DNA from 2 places in the Actinoplanes sp. NPDC021490 genome. Region 1 is predicted to be linked to the other one. Evidence: riboswitches for the same ligand, from Rfam matches in the RefSeq annotation. Region 1 holds a riboswitch; the other holds the start of a gene.
The links. A riboswitch is a leader RNA that binds a small molecule or an ion and turns the genes downstream of it on or off. The one in region 1 is predicted to bind glycine.
Positions count from the first base shown of each region.

Region 2: it holds a riboswitch for glycine, as region 1 does, so the genes downstream of both, ACZ3I4_RS19745 (L-serine ammonia-lyase) here and gcvP (aminomethyl-transferring glycine dehydrogenase) in region 1, are expected to answer to the same signal.

Region 1 is NZ_JBVHFW010000006.1:248,824-259,820, forward strand. It holds gene ACZ3I4_RS19145 (alpha/beta fold hydrolase) at 1-192, opposite strand, end outside; gene ACZ3I4_RS19150 (EamA family transporter) at 257-1,084, opposite strand; gene ACZ3I4_RS19155 (Lrp/AsnC family transcriptional regulator) at 1,195-1,626, shown strand; gene def (peptide deformylase) at 1,623-2,111, opposite strand; gene ACZ3I4_RS19165 (SigE family RNA polymerase sigma factor) at 2,141-2,632, opposite strand; gene ACZ3I4_RS19170 (hypothetical protein) at 2,650-3,498, opposite strand; gene ACZ3I4_RS19175 (chorismate-binding protein) at 3,612-4,823, opposite strand; gene ACZ3I4_RS19180 (DUF5999 family protein) at 4,949-5,149, shown strand; gene gcvP (aminomethyl-transferring glycine dehydrogenase) at 5,330-8,134, opposite strand; glycine riboswitch at 8,212-8,316, opposite strand; gene mgrA (L-glyceraldehyde 3-phosphate reductase) at 8,368-9,363, shown strand; gene ACZ3I4_RS19195 (nucleotidyltransferase domain-containing protein) at 9,405-10,079, shown strand; gene ACZ3I4_RS19200 (nucleotidyltransferase domain-containing protein) at 10,076-10,828, shown strand.
Region 2 is NZ_JBVHFW010000006.1:376,969-387,965, forward strand. It holds gene ACZ3I4_RS19735 (hypothetical protein) at 1-835, opposite strand, end outside; gene ACZ3I4_RS19740 (tetratricopeptide repeat protein) at 1,650-2,471, shown strand; gene ACZ3I4_RS19745 (L-serine ammonia-lyase) at 2,535-3,974, opposite strand; glycine riboswitch at 4,016-4,100, opposite strand; glycine riboswitch at 4,104-4,197, opposite strand; gene ACZ3I4_RS19750 (glycoside hydrolase family 16 protein) at 4,283-5,473, opposite strand; gene ACZ3I4_RS19755 (carbohydrate ABC transporter permease) at 5,512-6,390, opposite strand; gene ACZ3I4_RS19760 (carbohydrate ABC transporter permease) at 6,387-7,277, opposite strand; gene ngcE (N-acetylglucosamine/diacetylchitobiose ABC transporter substrate-binding protein) at 7,277-8,698, opposite strand; gene ACZ3I4_RS19770 (sugar isomerase domain-containing protein) at 8,714-9,460, opposite strand; gene ACZ3I4_RS19775 (MurR/RpiR family transcriptional regulator) at 9,457-10,383, opposite strand; gene ACZ3I4_RS19780 (N-acetylglucosamine kinase) at 10,470-10,997, shown strand, end outside.

The DNA of each region.
Region 1 (10,997 bases):
AGCGCTGAACCGGTCTCCGGCGACGAACACGACGGACAGCGAGCCTGCGCCGGCACGCAGCAGGTGGGTGTCGAGCCCTCCGGCGTGCAGCACATCGCGTTGATGGTCGACCGACCAGGCATCGAGCTGACCTTCGCACCACCGACGCACATTGTCCCGGCCGGCCTCGCTGCGGTAGATCGTGGCATTCACCTGCGTGATCATCCCACTCCGGCCCGCTGTGCATTGCCCCCAGAAGTACACCGGGGACAGCAAGTCACGCCGGTTTCGGTTCGGCCGGCGAGCGCGGCCGCTCCTGATGGAAGGCCACCCCGGCCACGACCAGAACCACCCCCGCCACTTCGCCCCACGACGGCCACTGGGACAGCACGACTATCCCGATCACCGTCGCCACGGCCGGCAGCAACGACACCATCAGGGCGTACGTGGCTCTCGGCAGGCGGGCCATGGCGAGCTGGTCGGTGACGTACGGGATGACCGACGAGCACACCCCGACACCGGCCGCGGCGGCCAGCAGCAGCGGGTCGCTGAAGGCGGGCAGGGCCGGGATCATGCCGAACGGCAGGGCCAGCACGGCGGCGATCAGCATGGCCATGGCCAGGGCGTCGATGCCGTCGTCGGCGGCCATGCGGTGGCTCAGGACGATGTAGAGGGCGAACAGCACCGCGTTCAGGCCGGCCAGGGCGAAACCGAGCGGGGAGGCGACCAGGCGTACGTCGGTCAGCAGGTAGACGCCGGCCACGGCGACGGCCAGGGCGGCCAGGTTGCGGGGGGTGCGGGCGGCGAACGCGGCCAGGACGATCACCGGCAGGAACTCGATCGCGGCCACGGTGCCCAGCGGCAGGCGGTCGATGGCCAGATAGAAGACGCTGTTCATCAGGGCCAGTACGGCCGCCCAGGCCCACAGGACCCGGGTGCGGCGTACGTGCCAGGGGCGGCGCCACAGGGCGAGGACGACGGCGGCGGTGGCGATGCGCAGCCAGGCGACGCCGAGCGCGTCGATGCGGGCGAACAGCAGCACGGCCAGCGCCGGGCCCAGGTAGTGGAAGATCGCGCTGACGACGAAGTAGAGGTATGGCGGCACGCCTTCTAGTCTCGAAAGACACCGGGCGTACGACCATGAGCGATCGACGGCGCGGGAGGCCAATAGTGTCGGCTTCGGAAAGCCTGAACGGCGAACGGTTCCCGAATCGAATGGACGAGGCGAACCGGCGGTTGCTGCGGGCCCTGCGGGACGATCCGCGGGCGAGCACGGCCGAGCTGGCCCGGCAAATCGGGATGTCGGCCCCGGCCGTACGGGAAAGGCTGTCCCGGCTGGAGCAGAGCGGCGTGATCCGCGGGTATCGCGTCGACATCGACCCGGCCGCGGTCGGGCTGCCGGTCGCCGCGTGGGTGCGCATCCGCCCGGGGCCGGGTCAGTTGCCCAAGCTGGCCGCGCTGGCCCGGGCCACGCCGCAGGTCAGCGAATGCCACCGGATCTCCGGCGAGGACTGCTTCCTGATGAAGGTGCACGTCGCGGCGATCGAGGACCTCGAGCCGCTGCTCGACCGGTTCCTCATGCACGGCCAGACGAACAGCTCGTTCGTGGTCGCGACCCCGGTCCAGCCGCGGTCACCGCTGGTTTAGGCGCGGGGCAGGCGGCGGATCTCGCGCAGGGCCTGGCGGCGGACGTCACCGGTCAGCGTGTCGACGTAGAGCGTGCCGTTGAGGTGGTCGGTCTCGTGTTGCAGGGCGCGGGCCAGGAAGCCGGTGCTGTGCAACACCAGCGGCTCGCCGTGGCGGTCGAAACCGGTGGCCGTGACCGACATCGCGCGCCTGGTCGGGAAGTAGAGGCCGGGAATGGACAGGCAGCCCTCGTCGTCGTCCTGCTCGCCCTCGAGGGCCGTCAGCACCGGGTTGACCATGTGACCGACCACGTCGTCGACGTTGTAGGAGAACACGCGCGCGCTCACACCGATCTGCGGCGCGGCCACCCCGGCCCGGCCGGGCTCGCGAACCGTGTCCTCCAGGTCGTCGATCAGGGCGCGCAACTCCGCGTCGAACGAGGTGACCGGGTCGCATTCGGTGCGCAGCACCGCATCGCCGATGATCCTGATGGGCCGTACCGTCATGGGGGAAAGGCTATCGGCTCGTTACCGGCCTAGCCGAACAGGGCCAGCTGCTCGGAGGCGAGAAGTTCGCGGAGTTTGGCCAGCGAACGCCGGGTCTGGCTCTTGACCACGCTGACCGGCAGTTCGAGCACGTCGGCGACCCGGTCGACGCTGTAGTCCTCGAAGTAGCGCAGGATCACGATCGCGCGGTCACGCTCGGGCAGGCGGGCCAGCGCGTCGAGCATGGTCAGCCGCAGTTCATGGCTTTCCCGGTACGCCGGCTCGTGCAGGACCTCGCTGGCCGACTCCGACGACGAGCGGCGCCGCCGGTGGTCGAGAAAGACCCGGAGCAGGATCTTCTGCGCGTACGCCACCAGGTTGTCCGACTCCGAGGCCCGGCGCCACGACAGGAACAGCTTGGTCAGCGCGTTCTGGGTCAGGTCCTGCGCGAGATGCCAGTCGCGGCACAGCATGAACGCCGTCGTGCGCAACCGCTCGGCGTGCGCGCCGGCGAACTCGACGAACTGCTCCTCGTCGGTCATGAGGCGGACACCGCCGGTCACGAGACGAACACCGGGGCCCGGCCGAACCGCTTGTCACCGTCGTCGACCAGGCCGGCATCCATGATCATGCCCCAGCGCGGGTCGGTGGCGATCGTGATGGCCTCGTCGGTGGTGAGCACCTCGCGGCCGGGCGGGTTGACGCCGTCCCGGCCGGCCAGGCAGGACGCCACGTCGAGCTGCACGGACGTGCCGTCGGGCCAGCGCGAGACCACGACGTAGCTCTGCTCGCAGTTGTCGGGCACGGGCACGATCGAGACGGCCGCGGTGGCGCCGCGGGCACTGTCGGCGGGCAGCCGGCCCATCGTCATCCGCAGCATGCCGGGCCCGTCGCCCCGATCGAGGTAGATCTGCACGTGCAGATCGTCGTTGGCCGCGACGGCCGCGTGACTCGTCCGTCCGGGCGGGAGTAACTGGGTCAGAAGATGAAGCATGGCCCCCGTTGTCGCCTTCTTCCGCGGTCCGGCAGCGCTTTCGACGCCGCTGTGGACCGCCAAACTACGCTCCGGGGGCGCCGTCGCGGGGGGCGTTACGGTGACTGGCACAGATCCGGGAGACTTCTGCGCCGCCCGGGCCATCGGGGCGGTGCTCGCCGGAAGGGCCGGCGCCTGACCCGGAGCGGCCGGCTCGGCCACGACCGCCCGGCGGGGCTCGGAATGCGCGGCGAGACCGCCCAACAGCACGACGGCCAGCAGCCCGGCCGCGCCCGCGCCCACCGTGCCGGCCCGGCGGCGGCGCCGGCGGATGCGCCGGCCGTCGCGCACGGCGGCGCCCACCATGTCACCCAGCGGCGGCGGCCGCTCGCTGTCGAGCTCGGCCCGCATCAACGCCCGGAGGTCCTCGGTCACAAACGAAACCCTTTCCGCACCCATCTAGGGCAAAGACGAGCCGGCCCGTCCGTTCGGTGACCACCGGCAGGCGCCGACGCCAAAGCGTGACCAATGGTGCCCGGCCGCGCCACTTATCGGCCGGCCAGGGCCGCCTGGACCGGGGCCAGCTTGGCCGCGGCCTCGGCCACCTCGGCCGCCGGGTCGCTGTCCCAGACGATGCCGCCGCCGGCCCACGCGTGGAGGCGGTCACCGTCGGCGGCGACCGTGCGGATGGTCAGGCCCAGGTCGACGTGGTCGTGGCCGATCCAGCCGACGGCGGCCATGCTCACGCCGCGGCCCACCGGCTCGAGCCGGGCGATCTGCGACAGGGCGGCGACCTTGGGGGCGCCGGTGACCGAGCCGCCCGGGACCAGGGCCCGCAGCAGGTCGGGCAGCGCGAGCGGGCCGTCGATCGGGGCCGAGACCACCGACTCGGCCTGCCAGAGCCCGGACCAGCGGCGTACGGCGAAAAGCTCGTCGACCGTCACCGGGCCCGCGCCGGGCAGCCGGGCGAGATCGTTGCGGGACAGGTCGACGATCATCACGTGCTCGGACCGTTCCTTGGCCGAGGCCAGCAACTCCCGGCGGCCCGCGGCGGTCGCCGGGCGGGTGCCCTTGATCGGCCGGGTGACGACCCGCCCGGCGCGCACCTCGACCAGCGTCTCGGGTGAGGCGGTGGCCAGCGCCCAGCCGGGGCCCGCCAGAACGCCGCCGTAGCGCGCGCCGGGCAACGCGGCCACCCGGTGCAGGGCGGCCAGCGGCGAACCGGCGTACGGGGCGCTGGTGTGGCCGACGACGTTGACCTGATAGACGTCACCGCGCCCGATGGCGTCCCGGACGGCCGAGACGGCGGCCGCATGCTCCTGCGGCGTCCACGACGGGGTCCACTCCCCCAGCTCGAATCCGGGCTTGACGGCGGGCTCCCCGGGGCGCGAAGGCGGCGAATCGGTATGGACATGGACAACCGCGTACACATCGGGGATGCCCGGCACCGGTGAAGGGGCGCCGAGGGGGCCTCCGGACATTACGGAACCGGCATCGGCCGACACGTACAGTGCCGCGCCGCAGACCGAGCCAGCGCCGGTCGGACAAACCTGGTCATCCGTTCGGCCAATGTTTCGCACGCGGAGTCCGTTGTCGGCCAGGTACTCGGAGACAAGCTCTGCGGGGTCGCCACCGTCACTCCTGAACCACTGGAACGAATTTGACGCACGGTGACGGCCCTGGCAGGACGCCGGACGACCCGGCGGCGACACAGAAGGGTGGGCCGCAGAGTGGCCGAACGACCGGCTTCCGTGGACCATCGGAAGCGAGGATTCTGTCAATGGAGACACCGTCACCCGCTCGATCCGTCGTCGTTCGATTTGCGGTAACGTCCGTCACCGTCGTTGTGAGTCATCACACAACCCCCCGACCGGAGCAACACACAATGTGCCAGCACCAGACCCCCTGTCCCAGCGCAGACGCCACCGATCGTGAGGCGGCCCGCACCGTTTCGACGTGCCGAGAGCAAGGCTGGAGCCTTCTCTGCAACGGCGTCATCGTCTTCGAGGACACCGGCGAGATTTTGCCCGACGGCACCATGATCGAGCCGCACCGGGGACCCGCGCCACACGCTCTCGCGGCCTGAGCTGAACGGCCTCTGAGAGGTCGTTGAAAGACCCGTTGAGAGGTTCGGCACCACCGTTCGACATGGTTACACAGAGTAGTCGAACGATCCCCATCCGACCCGGCCGGCCCGCGTGAACGACGACGATTCGCGCGGCGGACGGGAAGGCGCGTCCCGCGAACGGAACGCGCCTCATTCGGATCAGTCCTCGAACGCCTCCGGCGAGGGGCACGAGCAGACCAGATTGCGATCCCCGTACGCCCCGTCGATGCGGCGCACCGGCGGCCAGTACTTCGCCGTCCGGTCCACCCCCGCCGGGAACCCGGCCACCGACCGCGGGTACGGGTGCTCCCACTCGTCGGCCGTCACCGCCGACGCCGTGTGCGGGGCGTTGGCCAGCGGATTGTCCCCGGCCGGCCACACCCCGGCAGCCACCTGGTCGATCTCGCCCTTGATGGCGATCATCGCCGCCACGAAACGGTCCAGCTCGGCCAGATCCTCGCTCTCGGTCGGCTCCACCATCAGGGTTCCGGCCACCGGGAACGACATCGTCGGCGCGTGGAACCCGTAGTCGATCAGCCGCTTGGCCACGTCGTCGACCGAGACACCGGTGGCCTTGGTGATCGGCCGCAGGTCGAGGATGCACTCGTGCGCGACCAGGCCGTTGTTGCCCGCGTACAGCACCGGGAAGTGCTCACGCAGCCGCGCGGCCACATAGTTCGCCGTCAGCACGGCCGTGCCGGTCGCCGCGGCCAGCCCGTCCGGACCCATCATCCGCAGGTACGCCCACGAGATCGGCAGAATGCCGGCCGAGCCGTGCGCCGCGGCCGACACCGCGTGGTGCTCCCCCGGCTGCAGCGGGTCGCCCGGCAGGAACTCGGCCAGGTGCGACCGGACAGCGACCGGGCCCACCCCAGGACCGCCACCGCCGTGCGGGATGCAGAACGTCTTGTGCAGGTTGAGGTGCGACACGTCGGCGCCGAACTTGCCCGGCCGGGCGAACCCGACCAGCGCGTTGAGGTTGGCCCCGTCCACGTAGACCTGACCGCCCGCCTCGTGCACGGCCGCGCACAGATCGGCGATCGACGTCTCGTACACGCCGTGGGTCGACGGGTAGGTCACCATGATCGCCGCCAGCGACTCCGCATGCTTCTCGACCTTGGCGTGCAGGTCGGCCATGTCGACGTTGCCCAGGTCGTCGCAGGCCACCACGACCACCCGCATGCCGGCCATCACGGCGCTGGCCGCGTTGGTGCCGTGCGCGCTCGACGGGATCAGGCACACATCACGGTGGGCCTCGCCCCGCGACCGGTGATAGCCGCGAATGGCCAGCAACCCGGCCAGCTCACCCTGCGAACCCGCGTTCGGCTGCACGCTCACCGCGTCGTACCCGGTGATCTCGGCCAGCCACCCCTCCAGCGTCGCCACCAGCCGCTCGTAGCCGGCCGTGTTCGACGCCGGGGCGTACGGGTGGATGTTGGCGAACTCCGGCCAGGTGACCGGCTCCATCTCGGTGGTCGCGTTCAGCTTCATCGTGCACGACCCGAGCGGAATCATGCCCCGGTCCAGCGCGTAGTCCCGGTCGGACAGCTTGCGCAGATAGCGCAGCATGCTCGTCTCGGAGTGATGCGAGCTGAACACCGGATGCGTCAGGTATTCGCTCGTGCGCCCCAGGGGCTTCGCCCCGCAATCAGCAACAGCGGTTTCCCGTACGCCGAAAGCCCGCAGAACGGCGGCGACATGCGCCTCCGTCGTCGTCTCGTCGGCCGCGACCGACACCCGGTCGGCGTCCACCAGCCGCAGGTCGATGCCCGCCTCGGCCGCCGCCGCCACCACCGACTCCGCCCGGCCCGGAACGACCGCCGTCACCGTGTCGAAGAACGCGTTGTGCGCCACCTCGACACCCCCGGAGGCCAGACTCCCGGCCAGCGTCAACGCGTGGTTGTGCACCCGCTTGGCGATGTCGCGGAGCCCCTGCGGACCGTGATAGACCGCATACATGCTCGCCATCACGGCCAGCAGGACCTGCGCCGTACAGATGTTGCTGGTCGCCTTCTCACGACGGATGTGCTGCTCCCGGGTCTGCAACGCCAGACGGTAGGCCGGGGCGCCGTCCGCGTCCTTCGACACCCCGACCAGGCGGCCCGGCAGCGAACGCTCGAGCCCGGCCCGCACGGCCAGGTAACCGGCATGCGGCCCGCCGAAGCCGAGCGGCACACCGAAACGCTGGGTGGTGCCGGCCGCGATGTCCGCCCCGATCTCCCCCGGCGCGCGCAGCAGCGTCAGCGCCAGCAGGTCGGCCGCCACGGTCACCAGCGCGCCCTGAGCGTGCGCCTGCTCGATGACCGGCGCGTGATCCCGTACGGCGCCGGAAGCTCCTGGGTATTGCAGGTGCAGGCCGAAGAACTCGCCCGGAAGCTCCTCACCGGCGCCGAGATCCACCAAGGCGAGCTCGATGCCCAGCGGCTCGGCCCGGGTCCGCAGCACGGCGAGCGTCTGCGGAAGCGTGTCGGCGTCGACCACGTACACCTGGGACTTGCTCTTGGAAGCCCGCTTGGCCAGTGTCATCGCCTCGGCCACCGCGGTGCCCTCGTCCAGCATCGAAGCGTTGGCCGTGGTCAGCCCGGTGAGGTCGGTCACCATGGTCTGGAAGTTCAGCAGCGCCTCCAGCCGGCCCTGACTGATCTCCGGCTGGTACGGGGTGTACGCCGTGTACCAGGCCGGGTTCTCCAGCACGTTGCGCCTGATCACCGCCGGGGTGTGCGTGCCGTAGTAGCCCAGCCCGATCATCGAGGTCGTCACCCGGTTCTGCGACGCGATCGCGCGCAGCTCGGCGATCGTCTCCTCCTCGGAGGCCGCCGCGGGCAGATCCAGCGACCCGTGCCAGCGGATCACCTCGGGGACCGCGGCGTCCATCAGGGCGTCCAGCGACGCATACCCGATGGTCTTGAGCATGTGGGTCTGCTCGTCGGTGTCCGGCCCGATATGCCGGTTCGCGAACGTCATGACGGACTCCTGAGAGAGAGGTCGACAAGGCGGCCTCCCCCTCTGTCACATCCCGTCCGAGGAATGCTTCAGAGTCGCCTGCCCACGCGGTCCTTTTGCCTGAGAGGTTCCGGGGAGGATTTGCCCCTTCGGCGCCGCCCTCAACCGTTTCCGGCCGTGGCGGACTCTCCCGCATGGCTGGCACCCAACCTACCAGCGATCATGGAGACCACCCTCGTCTCTAGGGTGGGGTTGTGACCTACACCCCCGCGGGCGACCGCTACGACACCATGCCCTACCGGCGGACCGGACGAAGCGGGCTCCGGCTGCCCGTCATCTCACTCGGCCTGTGGCACAACTTCGGCCACGAACGTCCCTGGCAGCGCCAGCGCGACATCGTCCGCCGCGCGTTCGACCTCGGCGTCACCCACTTCGACCTGGCCAACAACTACGGCCCGCCACCCGGCAGCGCCGAGGAGAACTTCGGCCGCATCCTGGCCACCGACCTCAAGGCGCACCGCGACGAGATCGTCGTGTCGACCAAAGCCGGCTACGAGATGTGGCCCGGCCCGTACGGCGACTTCGGCTCCCGCAAATACCTGATCAGCTCGCTCGACCAGTCGCTGAAACGGCTCGGCCTCGACTACGTCGACATCTTCTACCACCACCGGCCCGACCCGGAGACGCCGCTCGAGGAAACCATGGGCGCGCTCGACGCCGTGGTCCGCGCGGGCAAAGCCCAATACGTCGGCCTGTCGAACTACAACTCGCAGCAGACCGCCGCGGCCGCGGCCATTCTGCGCGACCTGGGCACGCCCCTGCTCATTCACCAGCCGTCGTATTCGATCCTCAACCGCTGGATCGAGAAGGACAATCTGCTCGACACCCTGGCCGACGCCGGCGCCGGCTGCATCGCCTACAGCCCGCTGCAGCAGGGCCTGCTCACCGACCGCTATCTCGGCGGCATTCCCGACGATTCCCGCGTCCGCACCAGCCACTTCCTCAACGAGGACGCGCTCGACAAGCAGACCCTCGGACGCATTCACTCGCTCAACGACATCGCCCGCAAACGCGGCCAGTCACTGGCCCAGATGGCCCTCGCCTGGGCCCTGCGCGACGAGCGGATGACCAGCGTCATCATCGGCGCCAGCAGCGTCGGGCAACTCGAGAACAACGTCGCCACCATCGGCAACCTGTCGCTGACGGAATCCGAGATCGGCGACATCGACGGCACGGTCCTCGACCTGTAAATCGGCGGCATTTCCCGCCCGGCGTCACTACCGTCGTCCGCATGATCGAACTGGTCGAGCGGCACACGGTTCTCGCAGTCGTGGTCGGATCGCGGGCGTACGGACTCTCCGGGCCCGGCTCCGACCACGACCGCCGCGGCGTGTTCGTCGCCCCGACCCGCTCCTTCTGGACGCTGGACAAGCCGCCCACCCACCTCGACGGGCCGCAACCCGAACAGTTCTCGTGGGAAATCGAACGGTTCTGCACGCTCGCCCTGCAAGCCAACCCGACCGTTCTCGAAGTGCTCTGGTCCCCCATCGTCGAAACCGTTTCCCCCGCCGGTTCCGAACTGCTGTCCCTGCGGGGCGCATTCCTCTCCCAAAAGGTCGCCACCACGTACGGCGAATACGCCCGCGACCAGCTCAACCGCGTCGCGGCCCGGCGCGCCCGCACCGGCGAGACCAACTGGAAACAGGCCATGCACATGATCCGGCTGCTCCTGGCCGGCGCCCACGTGCTGCGAACCGGCGACGTCCTCGTCGACGTGACCCCGCTGCGGTCCACGCTGCTCGACATCAGGAACGGCGCGATGACCTGGGACTCGGTCACCTCCTGGGCCACTTCCCTGCAGGCCGACCTCACCCTCGCGGCCTCGGCCACCGACCTGCCCGCGGCCCCCGACCGCGACACCATCAATCAACTGCTTTCCCGCGTACGCGAAAAGGGGCTGGAATGACCGTCACCGTGCCCTCCTGGTCGGCCGAAGTGGTCGCGGCACTGCCCTATCCGGTGGTCTTCGCCACGGTCAGCGGCGCCCACCTGTACGGCTTCGCCTCCATCGACTCCGACCTCGATCTGCGCGCCGCCCACCTGCTGCCCGCGGCCGAAGTCGTCGGATTGCGAACCGGCCCCGAAACGGTCCAGTCCGCCGGCGTACGCGACGGGGTCGAACTCGACGTCGTCTCCCATGACCTGCGAAAATTCGCCCGCCTGCTCAACAGCCGCAACGGCTACGTCCTCGAACAACTGCTCTCCCCCCTGGTCGTCGCGACCGGCCCGCTCCACAACGAGCTCGTCGAATTGGCGCCGTCGTTCGTGACGTCCGGCCACGCACACCATTACCTCGGATTCGCCACCTCCCAGGAAAAGCTGTTCAACCAGACCGGCCGGTTGAAGGCCGCCCTGTATTGGCTGCGCGTGCTGCTGACCGGCATCCACCTGATGCGTACCGGCCGGCTCGAAACGGACCTGTCGGTGCTCGGCACGGGCCTGCCCTATGTGCCGTCCCTGATCGACCTGAAGCGCTCGGCCGAGAAGGCCCCTTTCCCGGCCGACCTCGAACCCCGGTTGCGCGCCGACGCCGCCACCCTCCGCACCGAACTCGAATCCGCCCGCGACAGGTCCCCCCTGCCCGCACAGCCGCCACCGGCCGCCGTCGACGCACTCCACGAACTCGTCGTACGGTCCCGCCTGGCCACGGTCTGAGCCTGTCGCCTCATTACTGCGCTCTATGGGCCGGCCTCAGGTCCGCACCGCCGGCCTCATTCCCGCGTTCTATGGGTCCGGCCCCAGGTCCGCACCGCCGGCCTCATTCCCGCGTTCTATGGGTCCGGCCCCAGGTCCGCACCGCCGGCCTCATTACCGCGCTGTGTGG
Region 2 (10,997 bases), 130 kb from region 1:
CGGGCGCACGATAGCCGTTGGCGGCATATTCCCAGATCGGCGGCATGCGATAGTCGGGCTCGTCGTCACCGTCGACGTCGGGGTTGGTCACGTCGTAGTTCTCGGTCACCGACTCGGGCCCGGCCGACAGGTCGTGGAACCAGACCCGCCGGGTGGCGCCGAGACCGGTCTCCTCGTCGTCGGCGGTCGTGCCGCCCCAAGCGATCATCTTGCGGCTGTCACGGTTGGCGCCGAAGTCGTAGCCGGTGTCGGGATCGGGCTCGCCGGTCTTGGTGTAGACGTGGAACTTGAAGTCGGACCGCCCGTACCAGTTGACGAAGAAGACCGTGTTGCGCCGGGTGTCCACGCCCGACGGCGGGTGGAAGGCCAGGTATTTCTCCACGCTCGGCGCGTCGATCGTGTGGTTGGCCGTGATGTCGAGGACGGCGCCGGGCTGCGCGTTGTAGGCCGTCTGATACTGCGTGAGCGGCGCCGGCTTGGCCAGCTTGGCGAGCTGCTTGAAGAACCTGTCCTCGTACGCCCGGTCGGTGTATTTGAGGCGGTAGTCGTATTTGTAGGTGATGCCGAGTTTCTCGACCACGTCGTACGACAGGCGCGAGCGCACGACCGGCTCGTACCGCTTCGCGAGCTCGCCGCTGAAGGCGCCCGCCCCGACCTGCCCCGGTTCGTAGCCGACGAAGACCACGTTGACCGGCACCGTCTCGGTGAGCTTGGGCTGCCCGCCGGGCGTCAGAAAGTGATAGCGGTATGCCGGAGCCGCCGCGCCGGCCGGGGTAGCGGAAGCCCCGACCAAGGCGGCGACCAGCAGTGCGATGAAGGCGCCTCTCCGTCTCATGCGCACACGTAACCATCAGCGCCCGCCGATGGGAAGTCCCCTGTGGATAACTTGCATCGAAGCCGGTCAATTGTGGATAACCGCCGGCCGACCGGGAGAATTCGCTACGGTGCCGCGCATGAATCCCGATGCCCCGGTCGTCACTCGTTCGATTGATGCGGCCATGTTCCGCACCCGGCCGCTCCCCCGGTCCGCGTCCGGCAATCCCGGCCAGGATCTTCGCCGGCAGCGTCCCCACCAGCGAAAGCAACCGTCCGCGGCCGAGATTCAAGACCGTTTCCCGGTACGCCCGCGGGGCCGGGCGCCCGCGGGGCGGCGGCTATAACCCATGTCGTACGCGCACGTGCATCCCGCCGTCGAGGAGGTTGCCGTCATGGGGGCGCCAGAGTCCGTCCCGGCCGTCGAGCCCGGGTCCGCCGTCCCGAGCGCCGCCGTCCCGTCACCCCGGCCCGCAGCGGACCCGCCAGGCACCGGCGACACACCCGCCGCCGCCGGCGGCCGGCCGCCCGGTCCGTCGGGCCCGGCTGGTCCAGCCGATGCGACCCGTCCGGCCGGACCCACCGGTCCAGCTGATCCCGCCGGCCCAGCTGATTCCGCTGAGCCGGCTGACCGCGCTGGGTCGGCTGATGGCGCTGGGCCGGCCGACCCCGCTTGGCCGACTGATCGCACTGGGCCCACTGATCGCGCTGGGTCCATTGACGGCGCTGGGCCGGCCGATGGCGCTGGGCCCACTGATGGCGCTGGGTCCACTGATGGCGCTGGGCCGGCTGATCGCGCTGGGCCGGTCGGGACGGTGGGGACATCCGTGCCGGGGGTGCCGAGGCAGCGGGGACCGGCGGGGGCGCCCGACGACATCGGGCGGGCGCTGGAGACGCTCAGCGAGCAGCATCCGGCGGCCGCGCAGCTGCTGTGTTTGTGCGCGGTTCTGCATCCGGCGCCGGTGCCGGTCGACGTGTTCACCCGGTCGCTGCCGATCTTGCCGCGCCCGCTCGGCGGGGTGGCGCCGTTGCAGTTCAACGGTCTGGTGGCGGCGCTGGCCGAGCCCGGCCTCGTGCAGCGGGGCAGCCAGGGTCTGCGGGTGCCCGATCCGGTGCGGGCGGCCGTCCGCGACGATCTGGGCGACGAGGCGGCGGGGGTGTGCCGGGCGTACGCGGGAATTCTGGTCGCCGCGGCCGTGCCCGATCAAGTGGCCGACCCGTCGGCGTGGCCACGCTGGGCCGCCCTGGCGCCCCACCTGATCGCCTCGGACGCCGCGCACAGCACCGACCCCGTGCTCCGGGCGGCCGCCTGCAGCCTGGTGGTGAGCCTGCTCCACCGGGGGAAGGCGCGCCCGGCCCGGACGATCGCCACCGAACTGCACACCGGCTGGCGCGAGACGCTGGGCCCTGACCATCCCGACACGCTGCGCTGCGCCCACGAGCTGGCCCGTTCCCTGGTGGCCGCGGGCGCGCTGCTGCCCGCCCGCAAGCTGCTCGACGACACGGTGGACCGCCTGGTCGGCACGCTCGGCACCACCCACCCGCAAACCCGGGTGGCCGCCGAGACCCGTCGCGGGGTCCTGCTGCGCATGGGCGGAAAGCCCCGGCCCGACGGCACGCGGGGAAAGGCCGCCCACCGCCGCCGGAAACAGCCCTGATGTGAAACGCCCAGCACGCAACGGGGGCCGGGCTCAGCTAGTCACCCGTTGACGTCAGGGTGATCAGCATTCGATGACGTTCACGGCCAGGCCGCCCCGCGCGGTTTCCTTGTACTTGACCTTCATGTCGGCGCCGGTCTCCTTCATCGTTTTGATGACCTTGTCGAGGGAGACGTGGTGGCGGCCGTCGCCGCGCAGGGCCATGCGGGCCGCGGTTACCGCCTTGACCGCGGCCATGCCGTTGCGCTCGATGCACGGGATCTGCACCAGGCCGCCCACCGGGTCGCAGGTCAGGCCCAGGTTGTGCTCCATGCCGATCTCGGCCGCGTTCTCCACCTGCTCGGGGGTGCCGCCCAGCACCTCGGCCAGCCCGGCCGCGGCCATCGCGCAGGCGCTGCCGACCTCGCCCTGGCAGCCGACCTCGGCGCCCGAGATGGAGGCGTTCTCCTTGAACAGCAGGCCGATCGCGCCCGCGGCCAGCAGGAAACGGACCACGCCCTCGTCGTCGGCGCCGGGGACGAAGTTCATGTAATAGTGCAGAACGGCCGGGATGATGCCGGCCGCGCCGTTCGTGGGGGCGGTCACGACCCGGCCGCCGGCCGCGTTCTCCTCGTTCACGGCCATCGCGTACGCGGTCAGCCACTCCATCGAATGCTCGACCGGGTTGCCGGCCGCCCGCAGCTGACGGGCCGTCGCCGCCGCCCGCCGGCGCACCTTGAGCCCGCCCGGCAGCACGCCCTCGGCCTCGAGCCCGGCCGCCACGCAGTCCCGCATGACCCGCCAGATCTCCAGCAGGCCGGTACGGGTCTCGGCCGCGGAACGCCACGCCGTCTCGTTCTCCAGCATCAGCCGGGAGATCGACAGCCCGGTCGACGAGGTCAGGCCGAGCAGGTCGGCGCCGCTCGCGAACGGGTGCGTCAGCGGGGTGCGGTCGGCGCGGACGACGCCCGTCTCGTCCAGCACGAACCCGCCGCCCACCGAGTAGTACGTCCTGCGCAGAATCTCCGAGCCGTCGGCGGCGTACGCGGAAAAGGTCATGCCGTTGGGATGCCCGGGGAGCGTGCGACGGCGGTGCAGCACCAGGTCGACGGCGATCTCGGCACCGGACGGCAAAGTCAGCGCCCCGCGCGCGTGGATGGCCGCGGCCCGCGCGTCGGCCGTGGTCACGTCGACCGTCTCGGGGTCGGAGCCCTCGAGCCCGAGCAGCACCGCCTTGGGCGTGCCATGCCCGTGCCCGGTCGCGCCGAGCGACCCGAACAACTCCGCCCGAACGAGCGAGACGGGCGAAGCCTGCGGAAGCGAGACGGGCGAAGCGGGCGGAACCGACACGGGCGAAGCCTGCGGAAGCGAGACGGGCGAAGCGGGGGGAACCGACACGGGCGAAGCGGGTGGAAGCGAGCCCAGCAGGGTGGAGAACATGCGGGCGGCGCGCATCGGGCCGACCGTGTGGGAACTGGACGGGCCGATGCCCACCGAGAAAAGGTCGAAAACAGACACGGCCATGGGGAGGCTCCCTAATCCGGCAAAAAGGTAGGCCTCCCTCGCTCTGTCATGGGGCCTGAGAGCTTCATCGGCCGGCGAACGGCCGATTTGCACCTTGGGCGCGGGAAGGTTCCCGGCTTTCCAGAGTTGCCGGCCACAGCGGTACGGGTGCCTGAGAGATTCTGAGGGAGAAGTTGCTCCTTCGGCGCCCCCCAACCCGAGGGGACTCTCCCGCTGCAGCCAAAGCGGTATGAAGTTGTGTGGACGCAACGTATCAAGATCCTGCGGGAAGCGGGACGTGAGCGCCCCGCTTCCCCCAGGTTAACCGGCTAGCAGCGGCCGAGGTCCTGCCACTGCTCGGTCCAGCCCGGCTCCGAGCCCTGGGTCCAGTAGCGGGCGCGCCACAGGTGCACGCCCTCCCCGGACTTGGGGCCGCTCGGGTCGCCGTACTTGCTCTTCTCGTGCTTCACCAGGTTGCCGCCGGTGTAAACCGAGCCGAAGGCCCAGTTCGGCGAGTTGGCACAGCTCGTACCGGGCGGCGTCGTCGGGGGTGTGGTCGGCGGCGTCGTGGGTGGGGTGGTGGGCGGCGTCGTCGGCGGGTTGCTGGTGCACCCTCCGGTCGAGGCCACCGTGTCGACGAACCGGCTGCCCGCCGTACGGTAACCGGCGGTCTGTGACGTCACCTGCGACGGCGACAGCACCTGGTTCTTGGCGAACAACACCCAGTCCACCTGCTCGACATACGTCGAGAGGCCGCCGGTGTGTGCCGCCGTGTCGATGAACCACAGGTTCCAATTGATCGTCATCGTCTGGCGCGGGAAGAACTTGCCGCCGTGATCGCCGACCTGCACGCCGTCGATGTAGTAGACGACGTGCCCGTTGGCCACCTGGGCCACCAGGTCGTGCCACCCGTCGAGGGAGCTGCGCTGCTCGGAGTGCAGGTTGTCGGCGTACCAGGGCTCGGCGCGGTACGTGTACCAGGTGGTCTGGTAGTTGATCGGCCCCTGCTCGCCCCAGCCCCCGTTGGGCAGGTACTCGCTGATGTCCAGCTCGCTGTAGGTCGGGTCGAGGTCGCCGTTGAGCGGGCTGATCGTGAAGAACGTCTGGTTGATGTGGTCGCCGTCGTTGCCGCTGACGGGGGTGTCGGTGAACCGCACCCGGCTGGCGTAGGTGCCTTCCAGGTAGCGCTTCTGGGTCGAGTACAGCTCGGCGTGGTTGGTGCCGGCGCCGGTGCCGTCGGTCGAGGCGGTCAGTTGCAGCACCTTCTGGCCGCCGCTGGTCGGGAACGTGATGTTGCTGGGTGACCAGTTGGCGCCGGGCACGCCCGGTCCGCCCTGGTAGCTGCGCGGGGTCCAGCCGTTGGCGGTCAGCGCGGCGTCGGAGGATGAGTTGTAGTGGAAGTCGTCGAACAGGTAGCCGCAGTCGGCCGCGGCGGCCGGTTCCGAGGAGAGGGCAACGGCGCCCGCCCCCGCGAGAACGGCGACCAGGGTGGCCGCTAATTGACGTCTGTCGATCTTCACGAGCAGACTCCTCCCAAAGAGGAATGGGGATGGGGGTGTTACTTGACCGCGCCGGCGGTCATTCCGGCGCGGATGTGCCGTTGGAACGCGACGTAGGCGATCAGCACCGGCAGCATGGCGATGGTCAAGCCGGCGAACAGACCGCTCCAGTCGCTGCGATACCCCTGGCTGACCGACAGGGCGGCCAGACCCTGCGCCAGGACGTACCGGTCCGGGTCGGGATTGAGAACCAGCGGAAGCAGGTACTGGTTCCAGAGCCCGAGGAAATTGAAGATGCCGACCGCGAACAGCCCGGGGCGGGCCATCGGCAGCATCACGCGGAAGAACACCGCGCCGTGCGAGCAGCCGTCGAGAAACGCGGCCTCGGCGATCTCGCTGGGCAGCGTGCGGAAAAAGGAATGCAGGAAGAACACCGTGAACGGCACCGCGTACGCCGCGTAGACCAGGATCAGCCCCGGATAGGTGCCGAGCAGTCCCAGTTGCTGCACGACGAAGAAGAGCGGGACCAGCGCCAGGAACACGGGGAAGAACATCGCGGCGACGAACAGGTAATAGATGACCCGGTTGCCGCGGAACTGATAGCGGGCCAGCGCGTACGCCACCAGCGAGCCGAGCAGCATCGTCAGGATCAGCGCGCCCCCGACCACGATCAGGCTGTTGAGGAAGTAACGCCCGATGCTGGCCGCCGTCCAGGCCCGTTCCCAGTTCTCGAAATGCAGGGTCGAGGGCGGCGACCACGGTTCGTTGAGGATTTCGTTGTCCGACTTGAACGAGCTCACCACGGCCCAGAGCAACGGCAGGGCGGTGACCACGGCCCAGCAGAACATGGCCAGGCCGGGAAGGGGATTGCGAACGGTCCGCCGGGCCGGCGCGGGCGGGGTGACCTGCGGAACCGGGCGGGTTTGCAGCATCGTCATGCCAGCTCCAACCGCTCTTTGCGACCCGCCCGGAGGGCGAAGACGGCCAGGGTCAGAGTGGCGAAGAACAGCGCCACCCCCATGGCCGAGGCATAGCCGAATTTCCCGTACGAGAAAGCGGTCCGGTAGAGCGACATCCCGATGACCTCGGTGGCGCCGTCCGGCCCGCCCGGCCCCACGGTCATGATCTGCACGACCGCGAAGGCGTCGAGCGCCGCGATGCCCAGATAGACGAAGGCGACCTGCACCGATTCGCGGACGAGCGGCAACGTCACATTCCAGAACGTGGCCCATTTCCCGGCCCCGTCCAATTTGGCCGCCTCGAACAGCTCGCCCGGAATGCCCTCGATGGCCGCGCTGAACAGCACGACATAGAAACCGACCGACGACCACACGAGCACCGCCATCACGGCGATCAATGCCCACGCCGGTTCCGCCAGCCACGACCTCGCCAGCCCGCCGAGTCCGATCGCGCGCAGCCCCGAATTGAGCAGGCCGGTGTTCGGGTTGTAGACAAAACTCCACAACACCGCGATCACCACGAGCGACAACAGCTGCGGGAAGAAATACACGATCCGATAGCCCTGTCCGAGCCGCGACGACGAATGCCGCAGCATCGAGGCCAGGAACAGGCCGATTCCGATCGTCACGAGCGGCACCACGGCCAGGAGCACCAGGTTGTTGCGCACCGCGTCGAGGAAGAGGGAGTCGCCGCCGAGGCGGACATAGTTGTCCACCCCGACGAACGACGCCTGGCCGGCCACCCCGGTCCAGTCGGTCAGCGACAGGTAGAAGGCCTGCGCGTACGGCGACAGCACGAAGACGACGTGCAGCACCAGAGCCGGCACCAGCGCGCCGAGCAGGAACCGCCAGCGGCCGTGCCGCATCAGCGCGTGTACTTCGTGACGGTGGAGTCCTTGGCCAGCGCGTCGGCCGCCTTCTGGATGCGGTTCGACCAGTCGGTGGGCGAGATCCGCTTGTTGACGAGCTCGCCGGTGGCGTCGTCGACGGCCTTGGCCAGCGGGCCGTACCAGGTCCGGAACTTGTAGGCGAACGCGTCGGTCTTGGCCGCCGTGACCGTGTCGCGCACCGAGCCCAGCCCGGACGACAGGGTGAGCCCGTCGGTCGCGCCGGCCACCGACGGCAGCGTGCTGTTGGCCTCGGCGAACGCGGTCGCCGACTCCTTCGAGAACAGGAACCGCAGGTACTCCTTACCGCCCGCCGCGTTCTTGGCCTTGGCCGGCACCACGAACGACTCGCTGCTGGCGGCCTGCACGGCGGTGACCGGCAGCTTGTCGGACGCTCCGAGCGCCGGAACCGTGCCCATGACCATGTCGAAACCGGCCGGGGCGACGCCCTTCTGCTCGCTCTCGAGCCACGACCCGCACGGGATGAAGGCCGCCTTCTTCTGGCACCACGCGGCCTGCGACTCGGTGTGCGACAGCGCCTCCGAACCGCTCATCAGATAGCCCCGCCCGGCCAGCTCGGCGAACGCGGTCGCCGCCTGCACCAGCCCGTCCTGCTTCCAGGCCCCCGGCTGCAGGTTGTCGACCGCCTTGACCAGGTCGAGGCCGCCCGCCTTGGCCGCCATGGTGAGCAGCGGGTCGTTCATGTACTCGGGATACTTGCCCTGGTAGGTCCAGGGGGCGACACCGGCCTTCTTGATCGTGGCGCACAGCGCCAGCATCTCGTCCCACGTCTTCGGGTACGTCCAGCCGCGTTCGGCGAAGAAGGGCTTGGAGTACCAGAGACCCCAGACCGTGTACGTGAAGTTGAGCGCGACGGTCTTGCCGGCGAACGTGCCGTCCTCGATCACGCCGGGCAGCAGCGTGTCGCGGACCTTCTTGCCGGGCTGATCGAGGCTGGGCGCGTCCAGCAGGTCGGTCAGATCGCTCACCTGCGAGGCGCTGACCAGGGTGCCGATGTCGAGGCGGCCGGCGCCGGTGTTGTCGACCACGTCGGGCGGGTTGCCGCCGACGAAGCGGGGCTGCATGGCCTCGCCGACCTTCTGCAGGCCCTTGTGGTCGATCTTGGCCTGCGGGTACTTCGCCGTGTACTTCGCCTCGGCCTTGATCGCGTAGTCGTCGCCGTACCCGCCCTTGAAGACGACCACCTCGAGGGGCGCGTCGGCCTTCACCCCGAGCGGGTTCTCCGTGGTCTTCTCGGCGCCGCTGTCCGCGGGCGCGTCGCTGTCCTTGCCCGAGGTGACACAGGCCGACAGGGCGGGCACGGTGACCGCGGCCACGGCGGCCGTCTTCAGCAGGGCTCTGCGTGTGGGATATGGTCCGAGCTGGGAATCAGGGTTCATCACAGGGCTCTCTTCCTATGCGGTGCGCCGGATGCGCCCGGCGTACCGCGCCTCGATCTCTGCGTTGTGTTCCTTGCCGCCGGGCACGTTGTCCGACAGGTAGACGGGCGGGGTGATCCCCGCCTCGAGCAGCCGCGCGACGACCTCGGTGATGATCTGCTGGGCCAGCAGGGCCGCGGTGATCGACGAGACGGCGCCGACCGCTCCCCCGCCGGGCAGCGGGATCGTGGCGTCGCCGTACGGGGCGCCGTTGTCGAGCACCACGTCGGCGATCTCGCCGAGCTTGCGCCCGCTCGCGTGCCGCGACGGCACGCCGGCCGAGTGCTCGGCCGAGGTGATCGCGACGAGCTTGTGGCCCCGCTCCTTGACCAGCAGCGCCATCTCGACGACGGCGCCGTTGACGCCGGAGTTGGAGGCGATGACGAACACGTCGTCGGGCTTGATCGGGGCCAGATCGTAGAGCCGGCGCGCGATCTCGGGCCGGCGTTCGACGCCGGGGTCGGCCAGGACCGAGAGCGGCTCCCCGCCGTACAGGACGATGTCGCGCAGGGCGATCCGGTTGGTCGGCACCAGTCCCCCCGCGCGACCGGCGATCTCCATGGCCAGGGCCTCGGAGTGCCCGCAGCCGAAGGCCTGGATCACTCCCCCGTTCCGCACGGCCTCGGCCAGGAGGTCGGCCGCGGCCTGTTTGGCCTCGTGCTGGCCGCCGCCGACGCGGTCGACGACCTCTTTCACGACCGCCAGATAGTCAAAACTGGTCACGACTGTCCTTTCGAACGCCCGCGCTTGCGGGTAGGGATCTTTTCGGGCAGTCGGTGGGCGTCGACCGCGCGCACGGTCAGCTCCAGCGCTTCGGCGGTCCGCTCGAAGGTGCGCTGCGCGACCGCGACGTAGATCAGGTCGAGGATCAGCAGCTGCGAGTGCAGGGCGGACAGCGCGGCCAGCCGGAACGTCGTCTCCTGCACGGCGGTGGTGAACACGACGTCGGCCACCTCGGCCAGCGGCGAGCGGCTGAAGCTCGTCACGGCCACGGTGAGCGCGCCGTGGTCGGCCGCCTCGGCCATCGTTTCGATCACTTCCCGCGTACGCCCGGAGTGGCTGAGCCCGATGGCCACGTCACCCGGCAGCGTGAGGGCGGCGTTGGTGAGCGCGGTGTGCGAATCGGTGCGGAACCAGACCGGGACCCGGATGCGCTCGAGCCGGAACGCCATCTCGCGGGCGGCCGTGCCGCTGGAGCCGAGCCCGAAGATCTCGACCCGCTTGGCGCCGGCGATCGCCTCGGCCACCCGTTCCACCGCGGCCACGTCGAGCCCGGCCGCGGTGCCCTGGATGGCCCGGGTGTCGGCCGCGGTCACCACCCCGAGCACGTCGGTGAGCGGATCGCCGGGCGCGATGTCGCCGCTGATGTCGGTCTCCCAGCGGGCCTGTTCGGCCCGGCCGGTCTCGGTGGCGATCGCGACCCGCAGGTTGGCGTAGCCCTTGAAGCCCAGGGTGCGGCTGAACCGGGTGACCGTCGCGGTCGAGGTGCCGGAGCGTTCGGCCAGGTCGACGATGCTGGCGTGGGCCGCCGTCTCGGGATCGGCCAGAATGGTCTCGGCGATGCGCGCCAGGGCCTCCGGCATCTGCGGGCCCTCCATGCGCAGGCGGCCGAGCAGGCCTCCGCTCTCACCGGTCACGTCGGTCATCCTTTTCATCGATTGCTGTTGCCGATGAAAATTACGACCGTCGCTGCCTCTAGTCAATAACTGTTGCCTATGTTTCGATTTCCACCATGGACCTCGTCGTGGGCTTGGACGCGGGCGGCACGGCCTCGAAGGCCATCGTGGCCACACTGGACGGGCGGATCGTCGGGCGGGGAACGGCGGGGGCGGGCAATCCCTTGACGACCGGCGCCGTGGCGGCGGCCGCGGCGATGGGCGGCGCGGTGCGGACGGCCCTCGCCGGCACGCCGCCGGGACGGGTCGTGCGGGGTGTGCTCGGCGTGGCCGGGGCGAGCGCCGTGGCGACCGGCGACGGGCTCACCGCGTACGGGAAGGTCTGGAAAGGTCTGGGTCTGAACTGCCCGATGGTGCTGGTCGGCGATGCGGTGACCGCCTTCGCCGCGGGGAGCCCGGCGCCGGCCGGCGTGGTGCTGATCGCCGGCACCGGAGCGATCGCCGCGCAGGTCGAGGGCGAGGACGTCGTCCGTACGGTGGACGGCAACGGCTGGCTGCTGGGCGACGCGGGCTCGGGCCGCTGGATCGGGCTGGCCGCGCTGCGCACCGCCGTACGGGAATGGTCGTCGCCCTTCGCGGCCACG